4 regions of the Sphaerisporangium siamense genome follow, and region 2 is predicted to be linked to each of the others. Evidence: predicted binding sites of a transcription regulator. Region 2 holds the regulator's gene; each other region holds the start of a gene.
What was found. Region 2 encodes HrcA, which represses chaperone genes, less so after heat shock. Its sites were predicted from a motif close to TTGGCACTCTCNNNNNGAGAGTGCCAA; they were not measured.

Region 1: the regulator HrcA is predicted to act here: its motif matches at 4,279-4,305, upstream of groES (co-chaperone GroES).
Region 3: the regulator HrcA is predicted to act here: its motif matches at 6,302-6,328, upstream of groL (chaperonin GroEL).
Region 4: the regulator HrcA is predicted to act here: its motif matches at 5,395-5,421, upstream of BJ982_RS11035 (FmdB family zinc ribbon protein).

The regions. Positions count from the first base shown of each region.
Region 1 covers NZ_JACHND010000001.1:8,426,335-8,433,945, reverse strand. Annotated here, with positions in the region: gene rimI (ribosomal protein S18-alanine N-acetyltransferase) at 1-242, shown strand, start outside; gene tsaD (tRNA (adenosine(37)-N6)-threonylcarbamoyltransferase complex transferase subunit TsaD) at 235-1,266, shown strand; gene BJ982_RS37885 (coiled-coil domain-containing protein) at 1,279-2,760, opposite strand; gene BJ982_RS37880 (class I SAM-dependent methyltransferase) at 2,977-4,161, opposite strand; gene groES (co-chaperone GroES) at 4,400-4,711, shown strand; gene groL (chaperonin GroEL) at 4,821-6,443, shown strand; gene BJ982_RS37865 (sigma-70 family RNA polymerase sigma factor) at 6,750-7,376, shown strand; gene BJ982_RS37860 (hypothetical protein) at 7,373-7,579, shown strand; gene BJ982_RS37855 (DUF5319 domain-containing protein) at 7,540-7,611, opposite strand, start outside.
Region 2 covers NZ_JACHND010000001.1:7,497,117-7,504,727, reverse strand. Annotated here, with positions in the region: gene BJ982_RS34030 (DUF3097 domain-containing protein) at 1-475, opposite strand, end outside; gene BJ982_RS34025 (hypothetical protein) at 496-1,377, opposite strand; gene hrcA (heat-inducible transcriptional repressor HrcA) at 1,559-2,569, shown strand; gene dnaJ (molecular chaperone DnaJ) at 2,570-3,706, shown strand; gene BJ982_RS34010 (16S rRNA (uracil(1498)-N(3))-methyltransferase) at 3,774-4,508, shown strand; gene BJ982_RS40740 (hypothetical protein) at 4,600-5,337, opposite strand; gene BJ982_RS34000 (SigE family RNA polymerase sigma factor) at 5,334-5,846, opposite strand; gene BJ982_RS33995 (histidine triad nucleotide-binding protein) at 6,087-6,431, shown strand; gene BJ982_RS33990 (PhoH family protein) at 6,777-7,611, shown strand, end outside.
Region 3 covers NZ_JACHND010000001.1:2,093,461-2,101,071, reverse strand. Annotated here, with positions in the region: gene BJ982_RS09920 (HelD family protein) at 1-1,431, shown strand, start outside; gene BJ982_RS09915 (dihydrofolate reductase family protein) at 1,416-1,952, opposite strand; gene BJ982_RS09910 (FAD-dependent monooxygenase) at 2,110-3,687, opposite strand; gene BJ982_RS09905 (TetR/AcrR family transcriptional regulator) at 3,760-4,389, shown strand; gene groL (chaperonin GroEL) at 4,553-6,175, opposite strand; gene BJ982_RS09895 (cold-shock protein) at 6,583-6,783, opposite strand; gene BJ982_RS09890 (MoaD/ThiS family protein) at 7,124-7,399, opposite strand; gene thrC (threonine synthase) at 7,413-7,611, opposite strand, start outside.
Region 4 covers NZ_JACHND010000001.1:2,351,658-2,359,268, forward strand. Annotated here, with positions in the region: tRNA gene BJ982_RS11015 (tRNA-Arg) at 736-808, opposite strand; gene BJ982_RS11020 (D-alanyl-D-alanine carboxypeptidase family protein) at 1,904-2,992, shown strand; gene BJ982_RS11025 (RcpC/CpaB family pilus assembly protein) at 3,195-3,803, opposite strand; gene BJ982_RS11030 (S-methyl-5'-thioadenosine phosphorylase) at 4,045-4,851, opposite strand; gene BJ982_RS11035 (FmdB family zinc ribbon protein) at 5,007-5,366, opposite strand; gene BJ982_RS11040 (potassium/proton antiporter) at 5,656-7,158, opposite strand; gene BJ982_RS11045 (LCP family protein) at 7,288-7,611, shown strand, end outside.

The DNA.
Region 1 (7,611 bases), 930 kb from region 2:
CGGCCAGCCAGCGCGCCGGCATCGGCAGCGCCATGCTCTCCGAGCTGCTCGCCGAGGCCGTACGCCGGGGCGCGACCGCGGTGTTCCTGGAGGTCCGGGCCGACAACCCGCCCGCGCAGGCGATGTACGAGAGGTTCGGGTTCGAGCGCATCGGCCTGCGCCGCGACTACTACGACGACGGAACCGACGCGATCATGATGATGCGGTCGCTGAACGGTCAGGGAGGCGATCGAGATGGCTGACGAGCCGTTGGTGCTGGGCATCGAGACCTCGTGTGACGAGACCGGCGTGGGCCTGGTCCGCGGCAGCACGTTGCTCGCCAACGCCATCGCCTCCAGCGTCGAGGAGCACGCCAGGTTCGGCGGCGTCGTGCCCGAGGTCGCCTCGCGCGCCCACCTGGAGGCCATGACGCCGACCGTCGAGCGCGCCCTGGAGCAGGCGGGGGTGCGGTTCTCCGACATCGACGCCGTCGCCGTGACCGCCGGGCCGGGCCTGGCGGGCGCGCTGCTCGTCGGCGTCGCCGCGGCCAAGGCGTACGCCATGGGGCTCGGCGTGCCGCTGTACGGCGTCAACCACCTCGCCGCGCACGTCGCGGTGGACCAGTTGGAGCACGGGCCGCTGCCCAAGCCCACCATCGCCCTGCTGGTCTCAGGAGGGCACTCATCGCTGCTGCTGGTGCCCGACGTCGCCAAGGACGTGATCTCGCTCGGCTCCACGGTGGACGACGCGGCGGGCGAGGCGTTCGACAAGGTGGCGCGGGTGCTCGGGCTGCCCTTCCCCGGCGGGCCGCACATCGACAGGGCCGCCACGCAGGGGTCGGGGACGGCGGTCGCCTTCCCGCGCGGCAAGTACGACGACGGCACGCTGGACTTCTCGTTCTCCGGCCTGAAGACCGCGGTGGCCCGCTGGGTCGAGGCCAAGGAGCGCGAGGGCGGGTCCGTGCCGGTGGCGGACGTCGCCGCGTCCTTCCAGGAGGCCGTGGTGGACGTGCTCACCCGCAAGGCCCTGCAGGCGTGCCGGCAGTACGGCGTCCAGGACCTGCTGATCGGCGGCGGCGTCGCGGCGAACTCGCGGCTGCGGGCGCTGGCTCAGGAGCGGTGCGACGCGGCGGGGGTGCGGCTGCGCGTCCCGAGGCCGGGGCTGTGCACCGACAACGGGGCCATGATCGCGGCGCTGGGGTCGGAGCTGGTGGCCTCGGGCATCGGGCCCTCCGCCCTGGACATCCCGGCCGACTCCTCGCTGCCGATCACCACCGTCCACGTGTGAGGCCGGGCGGCGTCAGTCCTTGACGGGGCGCGCCGGGCGCAGGAGCGCCTCGGCGAGGGCGAGCATCGTCTCCTCCAGGGCGCTCAGCCTGCGGGTGAGGTCGTCGTGCGCGGGCTGGATCACCTCGCCGACGGTCTCGGAGAGCTGGCCGCGGTCGGGCCGCGCCCGCACCAGCTCCAGCAGCTCGGCCAGCGGCGGCAGGGACGCGACGGTCTCGGACAGCCGGCGGTCGATCTCGTCGAACCGCTTGCCCTGCGCGCCCCCCTGGGCGTCGATGAGCTCGCCCACCCGCTTGTGCACCTCGCCGACCTCCAGCAGGCCGGGGAGCTGGCCGACGCGCTGGTTGACGGCCTCCACGCGGTCGTCCACCATTTCGAGCCGCTCGCTGACGTCCTCGAAGCTCGCGCCGATCGCGGTGAACCGCTCGTCGTGCCGGGACAGCGCGCCGTCGATGCCCGTGAGCCGCTGGTCGACGCCGGTCAGGCGGCCGTCGAGGCCGGTCAGGGCGTCGTCCACCTCGGTGAACCGCCCGTCGAGGCCGTCCAGCGCGGCGAGGCCGGCCCCGGCGGTCTCGACCCGGTCGTGCAGGCTCTGGAGCCGGACGTCCACGGTGTCCAGGCGACCCTGGACGGCCCCCAGGTGGCTGTCCACGTCGTCGAACCGGCCCGGGATGGTGGACACGGTGGACAGAGTGCCCTCGACGCCGGCGACCCGCCCGTCCAGGCCGTCGAGACGGTCGCCGAGCCGTGTCTCGGCCTCGGCCAGCCGGGTGGCCATGCCCTCCAGCCTCTCGGTGAGCCGCTCGACCGAGCCGTTGAGGCGTTCGACGGCCGAGGGCAGCATCTCGTCCAGGCCCTCGCTGAGGTCGAGGACGCCGCCTTCCAGCCGCTCGGTGCGCTGGGTGAGGTCGTGCAGGGCCTTGTCGACGCGGGTGAACCGGCCCGCGGCGGCCTCCATGCCGGACGCCAGGTGCTCCAGGCGGCGCGCGAACTCGGCCATGCGCTCGGGGAGCGCCTGGCCGCTCTCCAGGACGGCCTGGAGGCGCTTGAGGGCCTCGGCGACCCCCTCCCGTACGGCGCCGAGGTCGGTCCACAGGCCGGAGAGCTCGGTGATGGGCTTCACCCGGTCGCCCACGGCCTCGACGCGGTCGCCGAGCCCCGCCACCCGGTCGCCCACGAGGTCCACCCGGTCGCGCAGGGCCTCCACGTGCTGGGCCAGGCCCTCGGCCCAGGCGGGCGGCCGGGTGGCCAGCTCGCCCAGCCGGCCGTTCATCCCCTCCAGCGCGCCGTTGAGGCCGCCCAGTTCGCGTTCGCGCACCTCGCGCAGCAGCCATTCCATGCCTTCGAGGCGCTGGCGTATCTCGTCGAGGACCGCGCCTTGCGTGCGCTGCTCGTAGACGTGGTCCTGGGCCGCTCGGGCGAGGAGATCGCGCATCCGGTCGGAGATGGCGGTCTGGCCGCCCGCCTGGAGGAGGGCGTGGTTGGAGTGATCCACCGGAAGCTCCTTGACTCGCGGGCGGTCGCCGCACGGCGGTGGGGTGGGTCCTGAGTCGTCGCGGGGACGAATACGCGGCGAATAAGGCGGGTCGGCCATTGATCAGCCCAAAATCCCGCGCTGGCCAACTGTAGTGGCTCGGCGGAACGTTTTCGGGGCCGACTTTAAAACTTCGTGATTGCGGTGGGTTTGGGGGGATTATCGCGTTCGGGCAGGTCAGGATGGCCGGCAGATGAACGCGAACGGGTCCGTGCCGATGCGGGTGAGCACCACGACGCACGATTTATCACCGGAAAGGCGGAGATCCTTCCTCAAGCGCTCCAGATCGATCGCCGAGCCGCGTTTCTTCAGCGTCACCGTGCCGATCCCGCGTTCCCGCAACGCCGCCCGCAGGCGTTTCAGCGAGAAGGGCAGCGCCTCCAGCACCTCGTACCGCGCGGCCCACGGAGTGGACGCCGGGGAGCCGGCCGTGATGTAGGCGATGTGCGGGTCGACCAGGTGGCCGCCCAGCAGCGCGGCGACCTCGGCCACCAGGTGGGCGCGCACGGCCGCGCCGTCGGGCTCGTACAGGTACCGGGCGATCGGCCCGTGCGGCGCGGGCCCGAGGGAAGGATCGGCGGTCAGCGTCTCGCCGGAGGGCAGCATGGTCGCGCGGCGGCCCGGGCGCGCGGCGAAGGCGCCCGTCCACAGGACGGCCTCCTTGACCTCGCCCCGGTAGGACACCCACTCGGCCTCGGCGTCCTCGGGGATCAGCTCGTACGGGAGGCCGGGCGCGACCTTCAGGCAGGCCGCGCGCGCCCGCGCCGCGAGGGCGACGACCCGCGGCCAGGGCGGCGAATAGGCCATCGGGTCGAAGACCCGCCGGCCGGTCGAGCGCCGCGCCGGGTCGGCGAACAGCGCGTCGTACCCCTCCGGCTCGACCAGGGACGCCTCGCCCACCCGCACGGTCACCAGCCCGGCTAGGCCCAGAGCCGCCGCGTTCGCCCGCGCGACCTCGGCCGTGAGCGGGTCGGCGTCCACCGCGTCCACCCGGCGGCCCTCGCGGGCCAGCGCGATCATGTCCCCGCCGATGCCGCAGCAGACGTCCGCCACCGTGGTCACCTCGGCGGCCCCCTCGGCGAAGCGGCGGGCGCGGTGCGCGGCCACCTCGGCGCGGGTCGCCTGCTCCAGGCCGTCGCCGGTGAAGTACATGACGGCCGCGTCCGCGCCGAACTTGGCGGCCCCGCGCGCCCGCAGCGTCGCCTGCGTGAGCGCCGCCCCGCTGAGCCCCGGCCCGAACGACCTGCGCAGCCCGGTCACGACCCGCAGGCCCTCCTCGCCGGCAGCCAGCCCCGCCGCGGCCCGCCGCAACGCCTCCTGCCCGTCCGGCGTCAGCAGCTCACGAAAGGCATCGACATCCACGCCGCCCGACGCTACCGCCCTCCGGGCGCGGCCTGGTCCGACGCCCTCGGAGACCTCTTACGCGCCACTGGTACACCTCGTGTTGACTGAGTCGGCGGCCTTGCATACTGTTCAGTGTTGGCACTCGCCTATTGAGAGTGCCAAGACGAAAATGCGACGAGGCAGGTCTGACACCCGCGACGGCAGGCCGCTGGTCGCCTCTTCAGCAATCATCGAATATCTGAAGGGGAGGTCCGACGTGACGACCGCCACCAAGGTTCCCGTTAAGCCGCTCGGCGACCGCATCGTGGTCCAGCCGCTTGAGGCCGAGCAGACGACCGCTTCCGGTCTGGTGATCCCGGACACCGCCAAGGAGAAGCCGCAGGAGGGCAAGGTCCTCGCGGTGGGCCCCGGCAACTGGGACGAGGACGGCGAGAAGCGCATCCCGCTCGACGTCAAGGAAGGGGACGTCGTCCTCTACAGCAAGTACGGCGGCACCGAGGTCAAGTACGGCGGCGAGGAGTACCTCGTGCTCTCCGCCCGTGACGTTCTCGCGATCATCGAGAAGTAAGTCCCGGAGCGCGCCAGCGACCACCAGTCCGGAGCCTTACGAATTTTGCGTGTCACGCCCCGGGGCCTGTCCCTAGGCCCCGGGGCCTCTGACGCTGAGAGGACCTTAAATGCCCAAGATCCTGGAGTTCGACGAGGACGCGCGGCGCGCTCTCGAGCGTGGCGTGAACGCCCTCGCGGACGCCGTCAAGGTGACCCTCGGGCCGCGCGGCCGTAACGTCGTCATCGACAAGAAGTTCGGTGCCCCCACCATCACCAACGACGGTGTCACCATCGCGCGCGAGGTGGAGCTCGACAAGCCGTACGAGAACCTCGGCGCCCAGCTCGCCAAGGAAGTCGCGACCAAGACCAACGACATCGCGGGTGACGGCACCACCACCGCCACCGTGCTGGCCCAGGCCATGGTGCGCGAGGGTCTGCGCAACGTCGCCGCCGGCGCGTCCCCGCTGTCGCTCAAGCGCGGCATCGACCTGGCCGCCCGCGCCGTCAGCGACCTCCTCCTTGAGCGGGCCCGTCCCGTCGAGGACAAGAAGGAGATCGCGAACGTCGCCACCATCTCCGCGCAGGACGCCAAGATCGGCGAGCTCATCGCCGAGGCGTTCGACAAGGTGGGCAAGGACGGCGTGATCACCGTCGAGGAGTCCAACACCATGGGCCTCGAACTGGAGTTCACCGAGGGTCTCCAGTTCGACAAGGGGTACCTGTCGCCGTACATGGTGACCGACCCCGAGCGCATGGAGGCCGTCCTCGAAGACGCCTACGTGCTGCTGCACCAGAGCAAGATCGCCTCGATCGCCGACTTCCTGCCGCTGCTGGAGAAGGTCGCCCAGACCAAGAAGCCGCTGTTCGTGGTCGCCGAGGACGTCGAGGGCGAGGCCCTGGCCGTCCTGGTCACCAACAAGATCCGCGGCACCTTCACCTCCGTCGCCGTCAAGGCCCCCGGCTTCGGCGACCGGCGCAAGGCCATGCTGCAGGACATCGCGATCCTGACCGGCGGCCAGGTGGTCTCCGAGGAGCTGGGTCTCAAGCTGGAGAACGTCGGCACCGAGGTGCTCGGCACCGCCCGCCGCATCGTGGTCACCAAGGACACCACCACGATCGTGGACGGCGCGGGCGACCCGCAGGCCGTCTCCGACCGCGTCCGCGAGATCCAGTACGCGATCGAGCAGACCGACTCCGACTGGGACCGCGAGAAGCTCCAGGAGCGCCTCGCCAAGCTCTCCGGCGGCATCTGCATCCTGCGCGTCGGCGCGGCCACCGAGGTCGAGCTCAAGGAGAAGAAGCACCGCCTTGAGGACGCCATCTCGGCGACCCGTGCCGCGATCGAGGAGGGCATCGTCTCCGGCGGTGGCTCCGCGCTCGTGCACCTCTCCAAGGACCTCGACGACCTCGGCCTGACGGGCGACGAGGCCACCGGCGTCTCCATCGTCCGCCGGGCGCTCGTCGAGCCGGCCCGCTGGATCGCCGAGAACGCCGGCCAGGAGGGGTACGTCGTCACCTCCAAGATCACCGACCTGCCGGTGGGCCACGGCCTCAACGCCGCCACGGGCGAGTACGGCGACCTGATCGCCCAGGGCGTCATCGACCCGGTCAAGGTGACCCGCTCGGCCGTGCAGAACGCCGCGTCCATCGCCGGCATGCTGCTCACGACCGAGGCCCTCGTGGTCGACAAGCCCGAGGAGGAGGCTCCGGCCGCCGCGGGCCAGGGCCACGGCCACGGTCACGGCCACTGATCCGGCCACCGGCCGGCTTCCGCGCCGCGCACGGCCCGCGTCCCGCCCGGGACGCGGGCCGTGCTTTTTGGGTTGAATCGATTTTCACTTCGGCCGATTTGAGGCGGCGGTAAACCGATCGCGGCGCCGGGGCGTCGGCGGGCCCGCGAGCTGCCGCGACATCGGGCGAATATCACTCGAATTCGGGGCGCGGGGGAAATACGCAAACGCTACTGTGTGCGTTCGATTACGCAGGGTTATCGTCGCGTCAATGTGACCAATCCGTATCCGTTCACCATGACGACATGCGCGATCGTGGCGGGCATCATGCCTAACGTGACCGAGGGATGCGTCGCCGACGCCAAGACTGGGGTAAGGCTTGCGACGAGATCGGATGAGTCCGACCTCAGGGATCTGACGAGCCTTGCCGTCCAGGGGGATCGCACCGCGATCGAATCATTGCTGGGGCAGTTGCGCCCGATGGTGGTGCGCTATTGCCGTGCTCGATTGGGCCGGGTCTCCGGTCATTACCACATCGCCGACGACGTGGCCCAGGAAGTGTGCATCGCGGTGCTCGCCGCCCTGCCGCGCTACCGGGACATGGGCCGGCCCTTCGCCTCGTTCGTCTTCGGCATCGCCTCTCACAAGGTCGCCGACGCCCTGCGCAGCTCCGTGCGCTCGGCCGTGCCCACCCAGGACCTCCCCGACGGCCCCGACCAGGGCCCCGGGCCGGAGGAGACCGTCGTGCGGTACATCGAGGCCGCGCACGCCCGCGAGCTGCTGTCACGCCTTCCCGAGAACCAGCGCGAGCTGATCATCCTCCGGGTCGTGTCGGGACTGTCCGCCGAAGAGACGGGTAACGTACTCGGTATGTCACCAGGTGCGGTTCGCGTGGCCCAGCATCGGGCGCTGGCAAGGCTTCGGGCGATGGCCGACATGGAGTCGATAGCTTGACCGCCGTCCATCCGGCGCGTTCACTGCGACAACGTGGGGCCGAGACCGACCCCCAGGTTCTCGGGACGGACGCGATCATCGACGCGCTCGCGCGCCGGGAGCCGGCCGGCGAGCAGGACGACATCGTCGTGAGCCTGCTCCGCGCCCTCACCGAGGACGTCGATCAGCGGCTCTCCTCGGTGTCGATCACGCCGTCCACGTAGCCGCGGGCGTACTCCCAGCTCACGTAGTGGGC
Region 2 (7,611 bases):
GGCCGGGGCCGAACTCGTCGACGATCGCCGGCAGGTCGTCCACCCCTTCGAGGTACTCGACGACGACGCCCTCCACGCGCAGGTCGTGGCCCCAGATCTTCTCGACCAGGGAGGCGTCGTGGACGCCCTCGACGTAGATGCGGCTCTCCTTGGCGACCCGCGCCTTCAGCCCGGCGACCGCGATCGATCCCGACGCGCTGCGCGCCGGGCCGGACGCGGCGGAGGGGGCCGGGCGCACCAGCGTGACCGGCTCGCCCTCCAGCAGGAAGGCCGCGGGGGCGAGCGGGAACAGCCGCCGCCGCCCGAAGCGGTCCTCCAGCGTTACGGCCTCCTTGTCGCAGGCCACGACGGCGCCGCAGAAGCCGCCGCCGGCGTCCTCGACCACGAGGCCGGGTTCGGCGGGCACCTGGGGGATCTTCCCGCGCAGGGGCCTGCGCCAGTCGCCGGCGAGCACGTCACGTCCGTAGTCCCGCATAACCGGGCACGCTAGCAAAATCAGACCCGCGGATGCGGCCCCTGGGGCGCCTGCGGCCACGCGCCGCGCGTCTCGGCGGTGCGGGCGGCACGGGCACGGCGGCGCCGGACGACGATCACGATCGTGACGATCGACGCGAACAGGAAGCCCGCGAGGGGGATCAGGAACAGGGCCGCCGCGCCCTTGGCGAAGCCGCCGGCGCTGGCGGTCAGGCGCTTGCCGATCCCGAAGAGGACCTTCCCGCCCTGGGTCTCACAGCTGATCTGGTAGGTGCCGGCCGCGGGCACGGTGATGTCGAACATGCCCTCCCAGGTGCGCCCGTTCGCCGTGATCGTCTGACGGATGGTCGTCGGGGTGAGCTTCACGGGCTGCCCCGTGAGGTCCTGGGCGAGGCAGGTCACGTTGGTCGGCCCGGACGCCGAGGCGTACAGGACGGGCTGGTCCAGCGGGTTCAGGGGGGCGGACACCTTGCCGCCGCTCTGGAAGACATGGGTCGGGGCGATCTGCTCGACGGCGCCCACGAAGCCGCTGAAACCCGCCCAGACGCCCACGACGACGCTGAGGGCGAAGACGAGCCAGGCGAGCGGGATCCACCGCCTGCGGGGACGCAGCGGGGCCGCCGGCTGCGGGACGCCCGGGACGCCGTACGCCGGGCCGCCGGGCGGTGGTCCGGAGACGGGGCCGCCCGGGGGCGGCACGGGACCCCGCGGCGGGCCGCCGGGGGGCGGGGCGGTGGGGCCGCCCGCCGGGGGAGGGCCGTACGCGGGGCCGCCGGGGAGGGGACCGCCGTGCGGGCGGGGGCCGCCGGGCGGGGGAACAGGGGGCCGGCCGTGGTGTTCCGGGGGGCCCTGGTGGGGGATCCGGGGTGCCGGGCCGCCCGGACCTGGCTCTTTCTCGGTCATGATCCCAGTGTGGACGACGGGCCTTGTCATCAGATAGCAAGTGGCTTGTCACTGACCGGGTGAGGTCGTGCCATCGTCTTATCGCACGCCGGCGGCCGGGGCCGTACACTTGGCACTCAGGAACACAGAGTGCCAGCCAGCTGTGCACGCAGGCACGATCGCGAGGCAGGAGGTGAGCACGTTGCTCGACGACCGTAAGCTGGCCGTCCTGCGCGCCGTTGTCGAAGATTACGTGTCCACCAACGAGCCGGTCGGGTCCAAGGCGTTGGCCGAGCGCCACAATCTGGGCGTCTCCCCGGCCACCGTCCGCAACGACATGGCCGTGCTCGAGGAGCAGGGGTACATCACGCAGCCGCACACCAGCGCGGGCCGCGTGCCGACCGACAAGGGTTACCGGCTGTTCGTCGACAGGCTGTCCCAGATCAAGCCGCTGTCGGCCGCGGAACGCCGGGCGATCGAGACGTTCCTCGCCGGCGCCGTCGATCTCGACGACGTCGTCACGCGCACGGTCCGGCTGCTCGCCCAGCTCACCCGTCAGGTCGCGGTGGTCCAGTACCCCTCGCTGACCCGCTCGACGGTGCGCCATGTCGAGCTGGTGCCGCTCGCCGAGCGGCGCATCATGCTGGTGCTGATCACCAACACCGGCCGGGTGGAGCAGCGTGTCGTCGACCTTCCCGAGGTGGTGGGCGACGATCGCATCGCGCATCTGCGGGCGCTGCTGAACGCCTCGCTGGACGGGTGCGGGCTCAACCGCGTGCCCGACACGATCGCCGATCTGCCCGAGCGGCTTCCCGAGGAAGAGCGCCCGGTGGCGGCCACTATCCTGTCGGTGTTGCTGGAGACTCTGGTCGACCGCCACGAGGAGAAGATCATCTTCGCCGGGGCGGCCAACCTCGCGGGCGACTTCACCGTCGGCCTGCGCGATGTTCTCGAAGCCCTGGAAGAGCAGGTCGTGCTCATGCGGCTGCTCGGCGAGGCGGACGAACATTCCGCGCTCATGGTGCGCATCGGTTCGGAGAACCCGTACTCGGGTCTTCACGGCACCTCGATCGTCGCCGCAGGATACGGTTCGGGCGACAACGAACTGGCTCGGCTCGGAGTGCTGGGCCCGACGCGAATGGACTACCCGGTGACTATGGGAGCGGTGCGCGCGGTGGCGCGCTATGTCGGCCAGATCCTGGCGGGGTCCTAGGTGGCCCGCGACTATTACGGCATCCTCGGGGTCCGCCGTGACGCCAGTCAGGACGAGATCAAGAAGGCGTACCGCCGGCTCGCCCGCGAGCTGCACCCCGACGTCAACCCCGACCCCGAGACGCAGGAGCGTTTCAAGGAGATCAACCAGGCGTACGAGGTCCTGTCGGACCCGAACAAGCGCCAGATGTTCGATCTCGGCGCCGACCCGATGGGCGGGGGAGCGGGCGCGGGCGCCGCGGGCTTCGGCGCGGGCTTCCCGTTCAGCGACATCATGGACGCCTTCTTCGGCGGGGCCGGCGCCACGCGCGGCGGGCCGCGGTCCCGGGCCAGGCGCGGGCGCAACGCGACCATCCGCGTCGAGCTGGACCTGTCGGAGTCCGCGTTCGGCACCACGCGCGAGCTGGTCGTCGACACCGCCGTGCTGTGCGGGGTCTGCTCGGGGTCCGGCGCCGCGCCGGGCACCCACCCCGACACCTGCGACATGTGCCACGGCCGTGGCGAGGTTTCGCAGGTCACCCGGTCGTTCCTCGGCCAGGTGATGACGTCGCGGCCGTGCCCGCAGTGCGGCGGCTTCGGCTCGATCATCTCCCACCCCTGCCAGGAGTGCTCCGGCGACGGCCGCGTGCGCACCCGCCGCACCATCAAGGTGCGCATCCCCGCCGGCGTCGAGGACGGCACCCACATCCAGCTCGCCGGCGAGGGCGAGGTCGGCCCCGGCGGTGGCCCCCCCGGCGACCTCTTCCTGGAGATCGTCGAGCGTCCGCACTCCACCTTCGAGCGCCGCGGCGACGACCTGCACTGCACCGTCCAGATCCCCATGACCGCCGCCGCCCTTGGCACCATCCTCACGGTGGAGACCCTGGACGGCGCCGAGGAGATCGACGTGCGCCCCGGCACCCAGTCCGGGCAGGTCATCCCCCTCTACAGCCGGGGTGTGCAGCGGCTCAACGAGACCGGCAGGGGTGACCTGCTGATCCACGTCAACGTCGAGACCCCGCACCGGCTCGACCCCGCGCAGGAGGAACTGCTCAAAGAGCTGGCCAAGCTGCGCGGCGAGGAACGCCCGCCCGGCAAGTTCGCGCCCGGGCAGCAGGGCTTCTTCTCCCGGCTCAGGGACGCCTTCAACGGCCGCTGACGCGGGCCCGGTCCTTCCGGGCCCCCGTGGCGCCCGGGAGGCGCAGGAGCGCGGCTAAGGTTTGCGGGTGAGCGTCCCCGTGTTCCTCGTCGGCGACCTGTCCGGCGACGAGATCCTCCTGTCCGGCCCCGAGGGGCGGCACGCCGCCACCGTCCGCAGGCTGCGCGCCGGGGAGCGCGTCGACCTCACCGACGGCAGGGGCGCGGTCGCCGAGTGCGCCGTGGAGTCCGCCGGCAAGGACGCGCTGCGGCTGCGGGTGCTCGGCCGGTACGAGGTCCCCGCGCCCGCGCCGCGCCTGGTCGTCGTGCAGGGCCTGCCCAAGGGCGACCGGGGCGAGCTGGCCGTCGAGATGATGACCGAGGCCGGGGTGGACGTCATCGTGCCGTGGGCCGCGGCGCGCTGCGTGACGCAGTGGAAGGGCGAGCGCGCGGGCAAGGCGCTGGCCCGCTGGAGGTCGGCGGCCAGGGAGGCGGGCAAGCAGGCCAGGCGCTTCCACCTGCCGGAGGTCGCCGAGCAGGCCACGACCGCCGAGGTCGCGCGGCTGATCGAGGACGCCTCGGCCGCCGCGGTGCTGCACGAGGAGGCCGCCGAGCCCTTGTCCCGGCTGCCGGTGCCGTCGGCGGAGGACGGCGGCGACATCGTGATCGTCGTCGGGCCCGAGGGCGGCGTCACCGACGACGAGATCGCCGCGTTCCAGGAGGCCGGGGCCACCGCGGCGCTGCTCGGGCCCACCGTCCTGCGCACCTCGACGGCGGGCGTGGCCGCGGCGGCGGTGCTGCTCGCCCGCACCGGCCGCTGGTAGGCACAAGGACGCCACCGAAGCGCGAAAGGGCCCGCACGCGCCGCTCCACGCCCCCTGGGGGCGATGGGAGCGCGCCTGCGGGCCTTTCGCGTCAGCTCTGCAGGGTCTCCGACGTGAGCGTCCCCGTGGAGCCTTCCGCCGTCATCTGCGGGGTGGCGGAGGGAGGCGTGCTCGCCGTCGGGGTCGGCGTGCAGCTGTGGCAGGGCTCCGGGGTCGTGGTCGCCGTCGGCGTGGGCGGCGGCACCTTGGTCGTGGTCGGCGTCGGAGTCGGCGTGGGCTTCCGCGACGGCCCTGGCCGGGTGGTCTCCTCGGGAGACCCACCGGTCGGCGAGGGCGAGGCGCAGGGCCCCACCGACTCCAGGGCGCCCGGCTCCGCCGGGGGCGGGACCGCCGTCGGGCAGTCCGAGCCCGGCGTGGGCGACGGCGTCGGCTTGATCGTCGGAGTCGGCGCCGCCGAGGTCGTCGCGCCCGGCACCGCGGGCTGCGTGCCGGTCACGGGCCGGCGGTTGGGATCGACCCAGGGCCTGCGCGTGCTCGACTCGTCGGGCGGGTCGGTGGTGAACTCGACCTGCACGATGGGGTGCTGGTCGGGGGTGAACTGCTCGCGCAGGTTGGGCACGAGCATCACCACGGTGGCGGCCACCAGGACCGCGCCCAGCGCCGACGCGCCGGCACGCCACCAGAAGACGCCTCGCAGGCCGCGCGTGCCGCGCTGCTCGATGCGGGTGCGAATGATCTCCAGTCCGTCCGCGGACGGGACGACAGACTCCGCCTCCGCGCGCAAGACACGGCGCAAGATCTCGCCGGACTCGTCGGGGGCCTCGGTCATGACAATTGCTCCAGTACAGTGCGTAGTGCGGCCATTCCGCGGGCTGTGTGGCTCTTCACCGCACCCTTGCTGATGCCCATGGCATCAGCGATCTCCGCTTCCGAAAGGTCGCCGTAATACCGCAGCACCAAGGCTTCGCGCTGTCTGGTGGGCAGGCCGCGCAGCGCCTCGATGACGGCCGACCGCTCAAGCTCGCCGATGGCCCCGTTCTCCGCGCTCGGCGCGTCGGGCAGGCCCTTGGGAGCGTACTTCTCCACGACGGCGCGATGGCGCAGCACGGAGCGGGATCGGTTCACGACCGATTGGCGCAGGTAGGCGAGTGCCTTGTCGGGGTCGCGCAGGCGGCGCCACGCTCCGTGGAGGGCGACGAAGGCGTCCTGGACGACTTCCTCCGCGGTCGCGGTGTCGCGTACCAACAGCACGGCGAGACGCACGAGCGACCGATAGTGGGCGCTGTAAAGCGCCGTAACGGCCGTGTCGGCGTCCCACCCGACGGGCACCGCCCCCATCGACCTTTCGGCCACGAGGGTCTCGGTGGTCACATCTGTTGGACGCGCGGCCTTCCCAGAGGGTTTACGCTCTGCCGGTTCTTTAGGGGGCATGACCCAGTTGTGTCCTCGACGGTGGCCTCGCCGACACTGAACGTTGTCTGCCGCTGAAGTGTCGCACATCAACCCTAGCCGGGAGGATCTTTCGGCGGGACCACCGCGGGATTACCGATTGGCAACGGAGGTGACTACCATTCCGCCGTGACAGACTGCCTGTTCTGCAAGATCGTCAGCGGGGACGTCCCCGCCACGATCGTCCACGAGACCGCGCGCACGGTCGCCTTCCGGGACGTCAACCCGCAGGCGCCCACGCACGTGCTGGTCATCCCCAAGGGCCACTACGAGAACGCCGCGGCGCTCGCGGCGGCCGACGACGGCCTCGCCGACGAGGTCCTGACGGCCGCCCACGCGATCGCCGTCCAGGAAGGCGTGGCCGAGGACGGCTACCGCTTCGTGTTCAACACCGGCCCCGCCGCGGGTCAGACGGTGTTCCACGTGCACGGACACGTGCTGGGCGGCCGGACGATGCACTGGCCTCCCGGCTGATCCTCCCGGGGCTCCGAGGGGCGCGCACCTGGCCTGCGGGAAGGGCGCGTCCCGGATACGATGGGCCTTGGTCAGCGGCGCGGCCGGGCCGGGTGCGAGACGTCACCGAAGGGCGTCATCGACGGACATCTCGGTCATCCGGGCGAGCGCGACCAGGCATCCACTTCGAACCCGCAGACAGCAGCACATCCAGACCGGGAGGCGAGCAGGCCGCAAGGGCCGCCCATGTCCGAGTCACAAGAACCCCGCGGTGCCGCCAGGAACGGCGCACCCGCCACCGAACCTCCACGCGCCAAGGGCCCGTCCCGCACCCAGGCCAAAGTGGTGATCCCGGACGATCACTCCATGGTGACCATCCTGGGCTCCCGTGACGAGCTCCTGCGGGTCATCGAAGGCGCCTTCCGCGCCGACGTCCACGTGCGCGGCAACGAGATCACCATCAGCGGCAGCCCCGAGGAGAGCAGCCTCGTCGTGCGGCTGTTCGAAGAGATGGTCGAGCTCGTCAGGTCCGGGGCCCAGCTCACCACCGACGCCGTCGAGCGCAGCATCGCCATGCTCCGCATGAGCTCCGGCCGCCCCGCCGACGTGCTCTCCCTGGACATCCTGTCCTCCCGCGGCCGCACGATCCGCCCCAAGACGGTGAACCAGAAGCGCTACGTCGACGCGATCGACAAGCACACCATCGTCTTCGGCATCGGCCCCGCCGGCACGGGCAAGACCTACCTGGCCATGGCCAAGGCCGTGAAGGCCCTGCAGGCCAAAGAGGTCAACCGCATCATCCTCACCCGTCCCGCGGTCGAGGCCGGCGAGCGGCTCGGCTTCCTGCCCGGCACCCTCTACGAGAAGATCGACCCCTACCTGCGCCCGCTCTACGACGCCCTGCACGACATGCTCGACCCCGACTCGATCCCGCGCCTGATGGCCGCTGGCACGATCGAGGTCGCCCCGCTCGCGTACATGCGCGGGCGCACGCTCAACGACGCCTTCATCATCCTGGACGAGGCGCAGAACACCTCGCCCGAGCAGATGAAGATGTTCCTCACGCGCCTGGGCTTCGGAGCCAAGATCGTCGTCACCGGCGACGTCACCCAGATCGACCTTCCGGGCGGGCAGCAGAGCGGCCTCAAGGTCGTCCAGGATATCCTGGATGGCATTCCGGACATCCATTTCAGCAGGCTGA
Region 3 (7,611 bases), 5.4 Mb from region 2:
CCCGGGACGGGCAAGACCGCCGTCGGCCTGCACCGGGCGGCCTACCTGCTCTTCACCCACCGCGAGAAGCTGTCGCGCGGCGGCGTCATGATCGTCGGCCCGAACCGCGCGTTCCTGTCCTACATCTCCTCGGTGCTGCCCGCCCTCGGCGAGGTGCGCGTCGAGCAGGCCACCGTCGCCGGCATCCTCGGCGACCACGCCGCCCCGGAAGACCCCTCGGTCGCCGCGCTCAAGGGCGACGCCCGCATGGCCGCCGTGCTGCACCGCGCGCTCTGGCTGCACGTCAGCAAGCCCGAGGAGGGCCTGCTGGTCACCCGGGGCATCAACCGGTTCCGCGTCGCCGACCACGAGGTCCGCGAGACCGTCGCGTCCCTGCGCGGCACCACGCGCTACGGCCCCGGCCGCGCGGCGCTCGCCCAGCGGCTGGCCCACGCCGTGCTGGTGCGCATGGAGCAGCGCGGCGAGTCCCCCGACGACCGGGTGCAGGACGCCGTGGCCAGGTCCAAGCCCGTCAAGCAGCTCCTGGACACCGTGTGGCCCCGCGTCACGCCCGAGCAGGTGCTGTTCCGGCTGCTGTCCGACGCCGAGTTCCTGGCCCGCGCCGCCAGGAGCGACCTGACCGGCGAGGAGCGCGACGCGCTGGTCTGGGCGAAGCCGCCGCGGTCCTGGAAGTCGGCCAAGTGGTCGGCCGCCGACGCGGCGCTCCTGGACGAGCTGGCCGACCTGATCGAGCGCACCCCGACGCTCGGGCACCTCGTCGTGGACGAGGCGCAGGACCTGTCGGCCATGCAGCTCCGCGCCCTCGGCCGCCGCTGCCGCACCGGCTCGGCCACCGTACTCGGCGACCTGGCCCAGGGCACGACGCCCTGGTCGGCACGGTCCTGGGAGGAGGTCCTCGGCCACCTGGGGTTCGCCGAGGGCATGGTCACCGAGCTCACGCTGGGCTTCCGCGTGCCGCGCGAGGTGCTCGACTTCGCCGCCCGGCTGCTGCCGTCGGTGGCGCCCGCCCTGGCCGCCCCCCGGTCCCTGCGCCCCGGCCCCGGGTCGCTCACCGTCCGCCGGATCACCGACCTGCCCGCCGCCGTCACCGAGGCCGTGGCACAGGTGACGGCCCGCGAGGGCTCGGTCGGGCTGATCGCCGCCGACGCCGCCGTGCCCGCCCTCGCGGCGGCGCTCACCGCCGCGGGCGTCGCCCACGAGGTCCTCGGCCCCGACTCCTCGGCCGAGTCCCGCGTCTCACTGATCCCCGCGACGCTCGCCAAGGGCCTCGAATACGACCACGTGATCGTCGCGGAGCCCGCCGACATCGTCACCGCGGAGGACCGGGGCCTGGCCCGGCTCTACGTGGTCCTCACCCGGGCGGTGACCACGCTCACGGTCCTGCACGCCGCCGCCCTGCCCGCCCAGCTCGCGGCTCAGGCCGACGTGTAGGTGAGCTCCAGCACGCCGGTGGTGAACGGCTTGGCGTGGGCCAGCGTCAGCGGGATCTGCCCGCCGTCCTCGAACAGGCGCGTGCCCTTGCCGACGACGATCGGGTGGAGCAGCAGCCTCAGCTCGTCGACCAGACCGGCCCGCAGCAGCGCCCTGACCAGGGTGATACTGCCGTTGATCGCGATGGTCCCGCCGGGGGCGCGCTTGAGCGCGGCGATCTCGCCGGCGACGTCGCCGCTCACCACCGTCGTGCCGGCCCAGTCCGCCGTGTCCAGCGTGTCGGAGACGACGTACTTGGCCAGGGCGTTCATGCGCTCGGCGACCGGGTCGCCCGTGGCGCCGGCGAACGCCTCCTTGAACGTCTCGTAGGTCACGCGGCCGAACAGCAGGGCGTCGGCCTCGGTGAGCAGGGACGTCACCGACTCGCCCATCTCCTCGTTGAAGTAGGGGAAGTGCCAGGTCTCCGGGGCCTCGACGACGCCGTCCAACGAGATGAACTGGCTCACGACGATCTTCCGCATGGTCTCTCCTCGTCAGGTCCTGGCCCCACGCGGAGCCACACCGGCGATGGTCCCAGCGGCGTCGCGGCGTCGTACACCCCGGAAACACCGGTACAAATCCCCCGGCCCTGCCTGGGGTGACGCCACCTGCGGAGTCACCCCAGGTATTCAGGATCTTTCACGCGAGCGCGGCGACCGGCGCGCCGAACCACGTGGTGAGCGCCCGCTCCAGCGCCCCGGTGCCGGCCGCGCCCGCGTCGCCCGCCCAGGCGACGAACCCGTCCGGCCGGACCAGCAGCCCCGCCAGCTCCGGACGTTCCGGGCAGGCGACCGCGACCACGGTCACGCGGTCGCGGTGCCCGGCGGCCACCGGCGCGAGGTCCCCGGCGAGGTCGAACAGCACGGCACGGCCCTCGCGCAGATGGCCGGCGAGCGTCGAGCCGTCGGCGAGGCCGAGGTCGGGGGCGCTCGCCCCCACGAGCGGGTGGTCGCCGGGGATGGCGTACCGCTGCCAGACGCCGGAGATGCGCTTGGCGAAGTAGGTGGTGCCGGTGACGGTCCCGGCGAGGTCCTGGACCACCTGCCGCATCGCCCGGGCGCGGGGGTCCGGGCGCATGACCGACACCTGGGCGCGGGTCCAGTCCAGCACCCACGCGCCGATCGGGTGCCGCTCGGCGGTGTAGGTGTCGAGCAGCCCGTCCGGAGCCTGGCCGCGCACGGTGGCGGCCAGCTTCCAGCCGAGGTTCACCGCGTCCCCGAGGCCGAGGTTCAGCCCCTGCCCGCCGAACGGGGAATGGACGTGGGCGGCGTCGCCCGCGAGCAGGACGCGGCCGAGGCGGTACGTGGTCGCCTGGCGCGCGTTGTCGGTGAACCGCGTGGCCGCCTTGATACCGGCCACGGTCACCTCGGCCCCGGTGACGTGCCGGATCGACGCCTCCAGCTCCTCGGGCGTGACGGGGGCGTCGCGTTCGGCGCGGGGCCCGGTGAACTGGACGGTCAGGATGCGGCCCGGCACGGGGCCGTGGGCGTACACGCCGGTGGGGGTGGCGTGCCAGCCGACGCCGAGCGCCTCGGTGCCCGTCACCTCGGCCAGGGCCTGGTAGGCGGTGATCTCCGGGTCGGTGCCGGGGAAGTCGAAGCCGGCGAGCTTCCTCACCATGCTCCTGCCGCCGTCGCACCCGGCCAGCCACCGGCACCGGATCACGCTCTCGCCCGGACCGTCCGCACCCCCGTCGCGGACCGTCACCGTCACGCCCGTGTCGTCTTCGGCGAAGCCGGTCAGCTCGGCGCCCCGGCGCACCCTCACCCCGAGGCGGCCGGCCCACCCGGCGAGGATCTCCTCAAGCTGCTGCTGGTTGACCAGGCCGATCATGTCGGCCGGGCCGTGGCCGTTCAGGTCGGGGTCGTCGCCGTCCAGCAGGTCGGCGCGGAGCATGACGCCGGCGAAGTGGCCCGCGAACCGGGGCGGCGTGCGCGGGGGCCCGCCGGCCGCGCCGTCGCCTGCCGCCCGCTGCCGCATGAACGCGGCGAACTGCTCCAGGTTGCGTTCCTGCGCCTCCCGCAGCTCGTCCAGCAGGCCGCGCCGGTACAGCGCCTCCACCGACGGGGTGTTCAGCGACCCCGCCTTGATCGTGGGGTCGATCTCGTGGCGCCGCTCGACGACCAGCGCCGAGACGCCGGCGAGCGCGAGCTCGCAGGCCAGCATCAGCCCCACGGGTCCGGCGCCCGCGACCAGCACGTCCACGTCGTCCGTCATACCGTCTCCCTCATAGCTACCCTGGCTAAAAAATTACCGTAACAGTATTTTTTCAGCCAGTACAGTTATGCCGTGCAGGGTGACCCAGGGCTTCGCGAGCGCAAGAAGCGGCAGACACGGCAGTTGATCTCTGATGTGGCCTCGCATCTCTTCATCACGAAGGGCTTCGACAACGTCACGGTCACCGAGATCGCCGAGGCGGTGAACGTCTCCCCCAAGACGGTCTTCAACTACTTCCCGCGCAAAGAGGACATGTTCCTGGACCGGCTGCCCGAGGCGCTCGCCCTGATCACCGGCGCCGTCCGCGACCGGGAGCCGGATGTCGAGCCGCTGGCCGCGCTGCGCCGCCTGTTCGTCGGCCTGGCACGCGAGGGGCATCCGCTCGGCGGGGTCGGCGAGGGGTACGGCACGTTCTGGCGCGTGGTGGCCGGCTCACCGGCCCTGCTGGCGCGTATCCGCGAGTCGATCCAGGAGACCGAGAACGTCCTCGCCGCCGCGCTGGCCGAGGCCGTGGGGGCCGACCCCGGCGACCCGTGGCAGAAGACGACCGCCGCCCTCGTCGTCACCGTCTACCGCACGACGTACGCCGAGAGCGCGCGCAGGCTCATCGCCGGCGAACCCGCCGCCGAGGTCGTCGAGGACCATATCGCCCTGCTGGAGCGCGGCTTCGACGCCCTGGAGCGCGCCGTCGGGGGCCGCTGACCGCGACGTCCACCTGAAGGGCCGACGGCGTCGGGGGCCGTCACAGCGGCGTCCGCGTCACGCGGCCCGGCCCGGGACTCCCCGCGCACGCGAAAGGGCCACTCCCGGGAGACCGGGAATGGCCCTTTCGCTGTTATCTGGGATATCTGGGCGCCGAAGCGGCTCAGAAGTCCATGTCGCCGCCACCGGGGACGGCCGGAGCCTTCTCCTTCTCCGGCTTCTCGGCGATGACGGCCTCGGTGGTCAGGAACAGGGCCGCGATCGAGGCGGCGTTCTGCAGCGCCGAGCGGGTCACCTTGGCCGGGTCGATGATGCCGGCGTCGAGCAGGTTCACGTACTCGCCCGTGGCGGCGTTCAGGCCGACGCCCGCCTCCAGGTTGCGGACCTTCTCCACCACGACGCCGCCCTCAAGGCCGGCGTTCACGGCGATCTGCTTGAGGGGCTCCTCCAGCGCCTTGCGGACGATCGAGGCGCCGGTGGCCTCGTCGTTGAAGAGCTCCAGCTTGTCGAAGGCCTTCGCGCCCGCCTGGATCAGAGCCACGCCACCGCCGGGGACGATGCCCTCCTCGACGGCCGCCTTGGCGTTGCGGACGGCGTCCTCGATGCGGTGCTTGCGCTCCTTGAGCTCGACCTCGGTCGCCGCGCCGGCCTTGATGACGGCCACGCCGCCGGCCAGCTTGGCCAGGCGCTCCTGCAGCTTCTCGCGGTCGTAGTCCGAGTCGGTGTTCTCGATCTCGGCGCGGATCTGGTTCACCCGGCCCGCGATCTGCTCGGGGTCGCCGGCACCGTCGACGATGGTGGTCTCGTCCTTGGTGATGATGATCTGGCGGGCGCGGCCCAGCAGGTCGAGGGTGGCGGTCTCCAGCTTGAGGCCGACCTCCTCGCTGATGACCTGGCCGCCGGTGAGGGTGGCGATGTCGCCGAGCATGGCCTTGCGGCGGTCGCCGAAGCCGGGGGCCTTCACCGCGACGGACTTGAACAGGCCGCGGATCTTGTTGACGACCAGGGTGGCCAGGGCCTCGCCCTCGACGTCCTCGGCGATGATGACCAGCGGCTTGCCGGACTGCACGACCTTGTCGAGCAGGGGCAGCAGGTCCTTGTTGGCGGAGACCTTGCCGTTGACGATGAGGATGTAGGCGTCGTCGAGGACGGCCTCCATGCGCTCCGGGTCGGTCACGAAGTACCCGGAGATGTAGCCCTTGTCGAAGCGCATACCCTCGGTGAGCTCAAGCTCCAGCCCGAAGGCGTTGCTCTCCTCGACGGTGATGACGCCTTCCTTGCCGACCTTGTCCATCGCCTCGGCGATCATCTCGCCGATCTGGGTGTCGCCGGCGGAGATGGAGGCGGTGGAGGCGATCTGCTCCTTGGTCTCCACGTCCTTGGCAATCTTGGAGAGCTCTTCGCTCACGCGCTCGACGGCGGCCTCGATGCCCCGCTTGAGGGACATCGGGTTGGCGCCGGCGGCGACGTTGCGCAGCCCCTCGCGTACCAGCGCCTGGGCGAGCACGGTGGCGGTGGTGGTGCCGTCACCGGCGACGTCGTCGGTCTTCTTGGCGACTTCCTTGACGAGCTCGGCCCCGATCTTCTCCCACGGGTCCTCGAGCTCGATCTCCTTGGCGATGGAGACACCGTCGTTGGTGATGGTGGGCGCGCCCCACTTCTTCTCCAGCACGACGTTGCGGCCCTTGGGCCCAAGGGTCACCTTGACGGCGTCGGCGAGCTGGTTCATACCGCGCTCGAGACCGCGCCGGGCGTCCTCGTTGAACGCGATCATCTTGGCTGCCATACGGCTAGACCTCCCAGATACAGGGTGGCTTGCGACGGATCGAGCCGACGCCCGCGACGGCATGTAGACCCGCTCCTCCACGACCCTGTCGCCGTGGACCACCGGGCCCCATCGCCTCGATCCAGGTTGTCACTCTCCACACGAGAGTGCCAACGAACTATTTAGCACTCTACCCGGTCGAGTGCAAGCGACCACCCCTATGACCTGGGAGGCACACGGATTTCTCCGACCGTATGCCGAATATTGGGCCTGCCCCTCATCCGGCGGCGGCCGGGCGGGCGACGATGTCCCACGTCAGAACGGGAGAGGGCCCGCCCGCCCTTGCGCAGGGCGGACCGGACCCTCCTTCTCGTGACTGTGATAGACCAGTGGATCTCTTCGACTGCGGCCGGGCTTCGCCGGCCGCGTCACACAGTCCGTACGGACTCGGCCTGGGGACCCTTCTGGCCCTGTGTGATCTCGAACTCCACCCGCTGACCCTGTTCGAGGGAACGGTATCCCTCCGCCAGGATCGCTGAGTAGTGGACAAACACGTCCTTACCACCGTCTACCGCGATGAAGCCGTAGCCCTTGTCCGCGTTAAACCATTTGACGGTGCCCTGCGCCACTTTCCGACTCCTCTTGCTGGGCTCCGGACCCCGCCCACTCCTCCGCGAGGTCCGTGACCTTCGGAACCGAGACGCATGCGAACTCCTCGGCCACGTCGATCGTTCTCGACCATACCTGTGGCATGCCTTGGCGCAACAGAGTCAATCACGAAACTACTTCTTGACGTTCGCTCAAAGCGGTACGTGACTATTTCGCACTCGCGTTTAGTTAGTTGACAATTACACTACCGAGGGGACCCAGTAAAAGCTTCTATTGTGATAGTTGGGCCGTTCAAGGGCCCAGAACGCACGAACGCCCGCCCGTCCCGGGGGACGAGCGGGCGTTCGGCCCGGCTTGCGGTCAGCCGCCGGCGACCGCGGGGATCACCGAAACCTGGGCTCCGTCGGGGGTGGGGGTGTCAAGTCCGTCCACGAAACGGACATCCTCTTCTCCGACATACACGTTGACAAAACGGCGGATGCTGCCCGTTTCGTCCAGGATACGAGCCCCGATTCCGGGGTAGTCGGCGTCGAGCTTCTGCAGCACGTCGCGAAGGGTGGCCCCTTCGCCCGTCACCTCGGCGGCACCGTCGGTGTACGTACGGAGAATCGTCGGAATCCGTACAGAAACGCTCATTTATAGGGACCTTTCAGGAGTTTTCCACGACAGCCGTACGAAATGCGTCGAGAGAGGGACGGATCACCGCGGTCGGCCGGGCGCCGGACGCGACCGCGTCCAGGGTCTTGAGGCCGTCGCCGGTGTTGAGCACCACCGTCTCGGCCTCGGGGTCCAGCAGGCCCTTCTCGGTGAGCTTCTTGAGCACGCCCACGGTGACGCCGCCCGCCGTC
Region 4 (7,611 bases), 5.1 Mb from region 2:
TTTCGGGCCGAGCGGAGAGGCTCAAGATATCAAGATCGGCTAGGTTGGTTGCGGCGGTGTGGAGGCGTATCGGCCTTCCTCTTAGTGGTGGGCCGCTGGCCTCGCAGATAGGCCAGTCTTCGTGAGTCAGGCCGTCCCCTGGGTCGCTTGTTATCCAACGAGAGGCGGATTTCTTCAGAAAGCGGACATTTCCTACTGGCTGGCTATCGGAGTGTGGAATCCGCCTACATTGGACAATCGTGTACACGTACGCGATTGTCCGAAGATGGGTCGTCGTGCCGTATGGCGCGGCCGGTGTGGGCCTACGGATGTGCAGCCCTCGCCGAGGGCTCGCCGTGCCGGCTGCCAGGGGAGAGATTGATCGGATGAATCTCTTGATCGGGCGAAAGGAGGCGGCGCGAGTGCACCTTGCCGCGCGCGGGAGTCTCCTGGACATCGAGGGTCTTCACCGCTGTGGGCAGGCAGACTAGATGGCTCGTGCGGGGGTGCGGCTTAAGCAGTACAGGCCGAGGCTTGTGCCTACAAGGAAGGTGACGCTTTCTGGTGCTGTCTTCGTCCTCGACGGACGCGCTGGGCTGAAGCACGCGCTGGGCTGCGCAACAGCCTCAAGATCGTATCGTGCATGTATCGCGATCATCGGCCTACGGCTGCATACGATGGCGCACGGCTGCCCTTGATCATCTACTGTCAAGGAAAGAAAGCCCTGATGATGGGCGTGATGGCTGGTCGGATGAGTGCCCCCGGCAGGATTCGAACCTGCGGCACCCGCTTTAGGAGAGCGGTGCTCTATCCCCTGAGCTACGGAGGCGGGATCTGGTGTAAGCGTACCGAAAGGTGGGGGGGTTGTGTGACGTGGTGGGGCTTGGGTCTTGGTGGAGGAGGCCATGGGTGGGCTGAGCTGCGGTAAAGGGGGGACATGGGGGAGTTGGCGGTTGCGGTGGGTGACTATGGTCGCGGAGCGTGACTGGGGGGTGTGTGGGTGGTGCTGGGCGTACGAGGGGTAGCTGTAGCGGTGATCTTGGGGTGGATGGCCTCTGCGTGGACGTAGGGGGTGGGGGACTTGCTGGGCGATCAGGTGCCTGTGGTTATGAGGTGGGTTGTGAGTTGCGGTCGGGGGGCTTGCGGGGGCGGAAGGTTCGGCTTGGGGTGTTGATAGGGGCTCTGGTCGTGCCTGTGGTGATCGCGGTGGGGCTTATGGTTGCGGCGCTTAGTGGGTAAGAGGAGCAGTTGGCTCGGGCGGTAAGAGGAGCAGTTGCTCGGGCGGTGAGGGGAGCGGGTGCGGTCGGCGTTGGCGTCGTCATAAGCGGCAAGGTGGTCAAGGCCAGCACTCTGAAGAACCGGATCGGAGCCTGTAGCACCGCCCGAAGCAGCATCGCCACCGATGGTGGCGGTATCGCCTGGTGCTCTGCCAATGCCGGCATCGGCTCCGTCACTGATCCTGTCACTGGTTCTGTCGCCGGTCCCATCGTCCGCCGGTCCCATCGTCGGCTCCATCACTGGTGCCCTTATCGGCGCTGTCACTGCTGACGGTAGTGGCGTCTGCGGTGACGGCTGGGCCTTGCGAGGAGGCCTGGCGGCTGTCCTGGGGAACGTCGCGGCAGTCGTCGCTCAGAGGGCGTGGTCGCCCGGTGGCGGGAAGGACGTGGCTGCCGTTGCCTGCGGTCGAGGTGAGCGCGTTGTGTGGCGTTGGTGTGGGCAACTTGGGGCGCTGGTAGGGCGATGGTGGGCTTTGCTGGGGTGGGTGGGGGATTCGTGAGAGTGCGTCAAGTTTGGGGGGTGGGGGCGGTATAAATGCCATGATCCGTGCATAACGGGTCTTGTGGCTTGGGTTCGGGGACTTGGCTGGCTGTAGTAACGTGCGTGCCGGGCTGAGGTCACAAGTTCGCAACTGGAGGGGTCCGACGTGCCATCTCCTCGATCGGCGAGCCTGGTCGCGGTCTTCATGGCGTTGGCTTCCGTGCTCGTGCTCGCGTCGTCGGGGACGGCGCAGGCGAAGCTCGTCACGCTGGAGGAGGTCGACCGGGAGCCGGGGCCGGGGAATCTGACGGAGCTGCGGCGGGAGGCCGAGAAGTCGTCGCAGGCGCTGGCGGAGGCGACGAAGGCGCTGGAGCAGCGGCAGGCGACGCTGGCGAAGGCCGACACCGAGCTGAAGGCCAAGCTGGAGCAGCTCCGCACGGCCACCGCGCAGTTGTCGCGGGTGCGCAAGCCGCTCGCCGACCTCGTCCAGTCGCTCTACCAGTCCCCGTCGGGCGGGGACATGTCTCCGTTCCTCTCCGGTGAGGAGGACGTCGACCAGCTGCGCGCCCTCAGTGACATGACGTACCTGGTGTCCGGACGGGACGAGGTGCTGGCCGACGCCGGGCGGCTCTACCAGCAGCAGCAGCGGCTGGCGGCCGAGGCGCAGGATCTCCGGGCGACCAAGCTACTGGTCGAGGCGCAGCTCAGCGTGGAGATCGATACCTTGCGGAAGCGTTCGGCCGCGACTGTCAAGTCCTTGTCGCAGGCGCTGGTGAAGCTCGGCGTACGCGTCAACCAGGGGGGTCGGTCCGGTGCCGCGTGCGACCCCACGCGGGTGAGCTCGGCCGCGCAGTATCCGAACGGCCTGCTGCCCAAGAGCGTGCTGTGCCCACTCCAGCAGCCGGGGCGCGAGTTGCGCGCGGACGCGGCGATCGCGTTCGTGGCGCTCAACGAGGCGTACAAGCGGCGCTTCGGCAGGTCGATATGTGTGACGGACAGTTATCGCAGCCTGGGGGCGCAGCAGGCGGTCTACTACCGCCGGCCTGGGTTCGCCGCCGTGCCGGGGCGGAGCAACCACGGGCTGGGGCTGGCCGTGGACCTGTGTGGCGGGGTGGAGTCGTTCCGTTCGGCGCAGTTCAACTGGCTTGAGGCGAACGGCAAGCAGTTCGGGTGGATTCACCCCGCTTGGGCGTATAGCAGTCCCTTTGAGCCCTGGCACTGGGAGTATGACCCCAAGCTAGGGTCTGCGCTGTAGCGGAAGCCGATCTTATCCACATGCTGTGGATAAGTGTGTGCGCCGAAGGTCGCGTCGAACGCTTTCCCGGACCGCGCGCGTTCGGGGTGAGTGGCGGGATGTCTCCCAGGGCGGCTTGCTCTTCGCGGCTTGAGGTTACGGATCGTCATAGGATTCGGACGTGGTCGCCGCGTTACGGTGAGTGACGTTCCTGGGATGGCGGCTATCGCCGGTGGCCGTGGATCGCGATGGACAGGCGTGAGCCGGTGGCGGCTTGGGCGAGGCGGGTGGCCTGGTCGGGGGTGGCGGCGAGGACGACCAGGGCGCCGGTGTCGCCCATGGCGTCGGTGGTGCGGGTCGCGGCGGGCGGGGCGATGACGGTCACCGCCTGGGCCACCGTCGCCGTCGGGGGTGCGACCGCGTCGTCCCACTTGGGGGCGGCGGCGATGACGTCGATGACGTCGCCGGAGCGCAGAAGGTGTGCCGACGAGGCGTCCGTGATGCGCACGGGCGCGGCGAGGAGGCCCGGGCCGTAGGCGTCGACGAGGGATGGGCCGAGCAGGCGTACGTCCGTCAGCGGCTCGCCGCGGCGGGCGGGCGAGGTCAGGACGCGGCCGTCGACCGGGGCCGCAGGGGGGAGGGCTCCGTCGGGCACGGTGCCCTCGGGAAGCCTGATCACGGTGACGTCCGCGGGGGAGAGCGCACCTCCAGGGAGGTCGCGGGCCGCGGCGAGGACCTCGGCGGTGGCGGCGGGACGGATGGCGAGACCGAGGCAGGTCATGGCCATCGCCGCCAGCACGGCGGCCAGGAGCCGCCGCCGTCGGTTGACCATTCGAGCGGCACGAGACAGCGCCCCACGAGACAGTGCGCCACGAGATGGTGCTCCAGAAGATGGTGCGGTGCGCATGGTGATCGCTCCTGATGGGCGACGTCGGCCGTTCGCTGGATGGCCGAGGGACTCGGGAACGGTCGGCGGGTAGCGCGGACCACAGAGGGGCGTTGTCACGCGGCCGCGGGGGTCATCACCGCGCCGTACGGTGCCGTCGGCCGCGGTGATGACGGGCGGGCTGGGGTCAGGGGAGAGCGAAGGGGAGTTTGATGCCGTTCAGGGCGGTGGGGCAGGGGCAGGCGCGGTCCAGGGGGAGGGATTCGGCGACCGTGGCGACGAGCGTGCGCATGCGTTCGCTGTTGGCGGCGAAGAAGGCGAAGACCTCTTCCTGGGTGACGCCTTCGCCGGCCTCGACGCCGGCGTCGTGGTCGGTGACGAGGGCCAGCGTGGTGTAGCAGAGGGCGAGTTCGCGGGCGAGGGCGGCCTCGGGGTAGCCGGTCATGCCGATGATGGACCAGCCGTTGGAGCTGAACCAGCGGGACTCGGCGCGGGAGGAGAAGCGCGGGCCCTCGATGACGACGAGGGTGCCGCCGTCCACGGCCTCCCACCCCTCGGCGCTCGCGGTGGTGTGGGCCAGGGCGCGGCCCACCGGGCAGTAGGGGTCGGCGAAGGGGACGTGGACCGCGCCCCCCTCGTCGTAGTAGGTGTGGACGCGGCCGGAGGTGCGGTCGACGAGCTGGTCGGGGATGACGAGCGTGCCCGGGCCGTACTCGACCCGCAGCGACCCCACGGCGCTCGGCGCCAGCACCTGCCGGACGCCCAGCGAGCGCAGCGCCCACAGGTTGGCCCGGTAGGGAATGCGGTGGGGAGGGTGGCGGTGGTCGCGGCCGTGACGGGGCACGAACGCGACGGTTCGCGAGCCGATGCGCCCGACGGTGACGGGATCGCTCGGCGGGCCGTACGGCGTGGTGACCTCGACCTCTTCGGCGTCGTCGAGGAGGGAGTAGAAGCCTGAGCCGCCGATGACTCCGATGTCCGCTCTGGTGACCATGGCGACGACACTAGCGCGCCACGCCGGGCCCGTCGGCGGCGAAATCGCGGCCTGTGGAAAACCGCCTCAGCCGCTCGTACGAGCCTGATTCCGCGGGGCCAGGAGCGGAAGAGGGTTGTACGGCGTCAGAGGCGGCCGTACAACCCGCGACGGCGTCAGGAGGTGGAGGAGCCAGAGGAGCTGGAGGAAGTGGACGAGCTCGCGGCGGCGGGTTCCTTCTTGCCCGAGCCCGACTCCGAGCCGGACTTGGAAGACCCCGAGTCGGAGGAACCGGACCCCGAGGAGCCGTTGGACTCGGACTTGGCCGACGGCGAGGTCGTGGAGGCGGAGGAGCCGGACGAACGGTTGTCGGTACGGTAGAAGCCCGACCCCTTGAACACGATGCCCACGGCGGAGAAGACCTTGCGCAGCTTGCCGGAGCAGCTCGGGCACGTCGTCAGCGGATCGTCGGTGAAGCGCTGAGTCACTTCGAGACCTTCACCGCAAGCGGTACAGGCGTACTGGTAGGTGGGCACGCGGTCCTCCTCATATGGCTCACGCAGATTGGCACTCTACCGATGCGACTGCTAATGGTACGCAGCCGATTAGGCTAAACGCCACCCAGCCGGGTTCTAATCCCCTCCACAAGATCTCCCCGCCGAGGTCACAGGCCTCTATGAGGATGCCTTGTCCTGGTATGCCGCAGAGGCGGGGGAGGACGCGAGTGGCAGTGGGGAAGATCACGGGCAGAGGGATCTGTGGCCGCGCGGGCTGAGGTGCTGGGGTCCCGCGGCGACGTCATAAGGGCCTCCCAAGGGGAAGCCCTCAGTCGCCGCGCTCGCCGTACCATCCGGCCAGCTTGCCACGCCGGCTGACCGCCCGCAGGCGCCGCTCGACCGTCTGCCGGCAGGCCGCGGTCGTGACGACCAGGAGCTGGTCCTCCGCCCGGAGCCGGGTCGAGAGCTCGGGGACGAACGACCGTCCCTCCCGAACGACCATGGTGACGGCGGCGTCGGACGGCAGGCGGAGCTCGAAGATCTCCACTCCGTGCAGTCCCGAGCCGGGAGGGATCGTGACCTGGAGCAGGTCGGCGTCGAGCTCTTCCAGGGGCGCGGCCTCGACGCCGAGGTCGCGGGCCTCGCCGGGCGCGCCGATGCCGAGGACGCGCGCCAGGTACGGCAACGTGGGCCCCTGCACCATCGTGAAGACGATCACGATGACGAAGACCTCGTTGAACAGGCCCTTCGCCCCGATGATCCCCGCGGCCCAGGGGATGGTGGCCAGGACGATCGGCACGGCACCGCGCAGACCCGCCCAGGACAGGAAGAGCTGGTCCCGCCAGGACAGCGAGTCGACGCCCGCGACGCGGACGATCAGGGCGGAGGCCACGACGGACGCGGGCCGGGCGAGCAGCAGCAGCGCGAGCCCGGCGATCAGGCCGGGGACGATGGTCGTGGGCAGCTCGGAGGGGCTGGCCAGGATGCCGAGCATGACGAACAGCCCGATCTGGGCGAGCCAGGCGGCTCCTTCGGCGAAGCCGCGGGTGGCGGGCCGATGCGGCAGGCGCGTGTTGCCGAGGACGAGCGTGGCCAGGTAGACGGAGAGGAACCCGCTGCCGTGCAGCAGCGCCGCGCCGCTGTAGGCGACGAACGCGAGGGCGAGCACGGCGATCGGGTACAGGCCCGAGGACGGCAGCGCGACGCGACGCAGCGCGTAGCCGCCGAGCGGTCCGACGGCGAGGCCGACCGCGGCGCCGACGCCGAGTTCGAGGGCGGCCTCGCCCATGACGTGGGCCAGGTCGGGCAGGGGCGTGCCGAGCCGGCTGAGCATGACGACGACGATGACCGTGGGCGCGTCGTTGAAGCCGGACTCGGCCTCCAGGATGCCCGCGAGCCGCCGTGGCAGCGGCAGACGGCGCAGGACGGAGAACACCGCCGCCGCGTCGGTGGAGGCGAGGATCGCGCCGAGCAGCAGCGCCATGCGCCAGTCCATGCCGAGCAGCCAGTGCACGGACCCCGCGAGCACGATGATGCTGACGCCGACGCCGATGGTGGCGAGGGCGAGCGCGGTCGGCACGCCCTGGCGTACGTGCGTCCATTGGGTGGTCAGGCCGCCTTCGGCGAGGATCACGGCGAGCGCGGCGAGGCCGATCTGCTGGGCCAGGCCCGCGTTCTCGAACTGGACGCCCAGCCCGGCCTCGCCGAGCAGCAGGCCGATGCCCAGGTAGATGAGCAGGGTGGGCAGGCCCGTGCGGTGGGCGATCCGTACGGAGGCGATGGCGGCGATCACCACGACGGACGCGAGGAGTAGCCAGATATTCAGATTCACCGGCCCTCCCCGTCGTACTTTTCCGTCCATTGTGGCGTATTGGTATGGTCCTCTACCACGATGAACTACTTTGAGCTACCGTCACACGCGACACGGATGAGAGATCAACGGATTTATGGGTGAACGGTAGTGACGGACGAGTCTTCCCCGTACCTGAAGAGCCCGGCGGTTCTTGACGGTCTGAGGAAGGACGACTCCGCCGGTGACGGCGACGACGTCCGTGAGGCGCCTCCGAAGAAGCGGCGGTTATGGCGCCGTGTCCTGATCGTCGTCGCGCTCGTCCTCGCCGTGGTGCTGGCGGCCGGCTTCGCGCTGGTGATGGAGCGTCAGATCACCCTGAACGGCAACATCGAGCGCATCACTGGAGCGTTCCCCGAAGAGGCGGGGCGGCCCGCGAAGACCGTGGGCGAGGCGCAGAACTGGCTGCTCATCGGGTCGGACAAACGGCCGGGC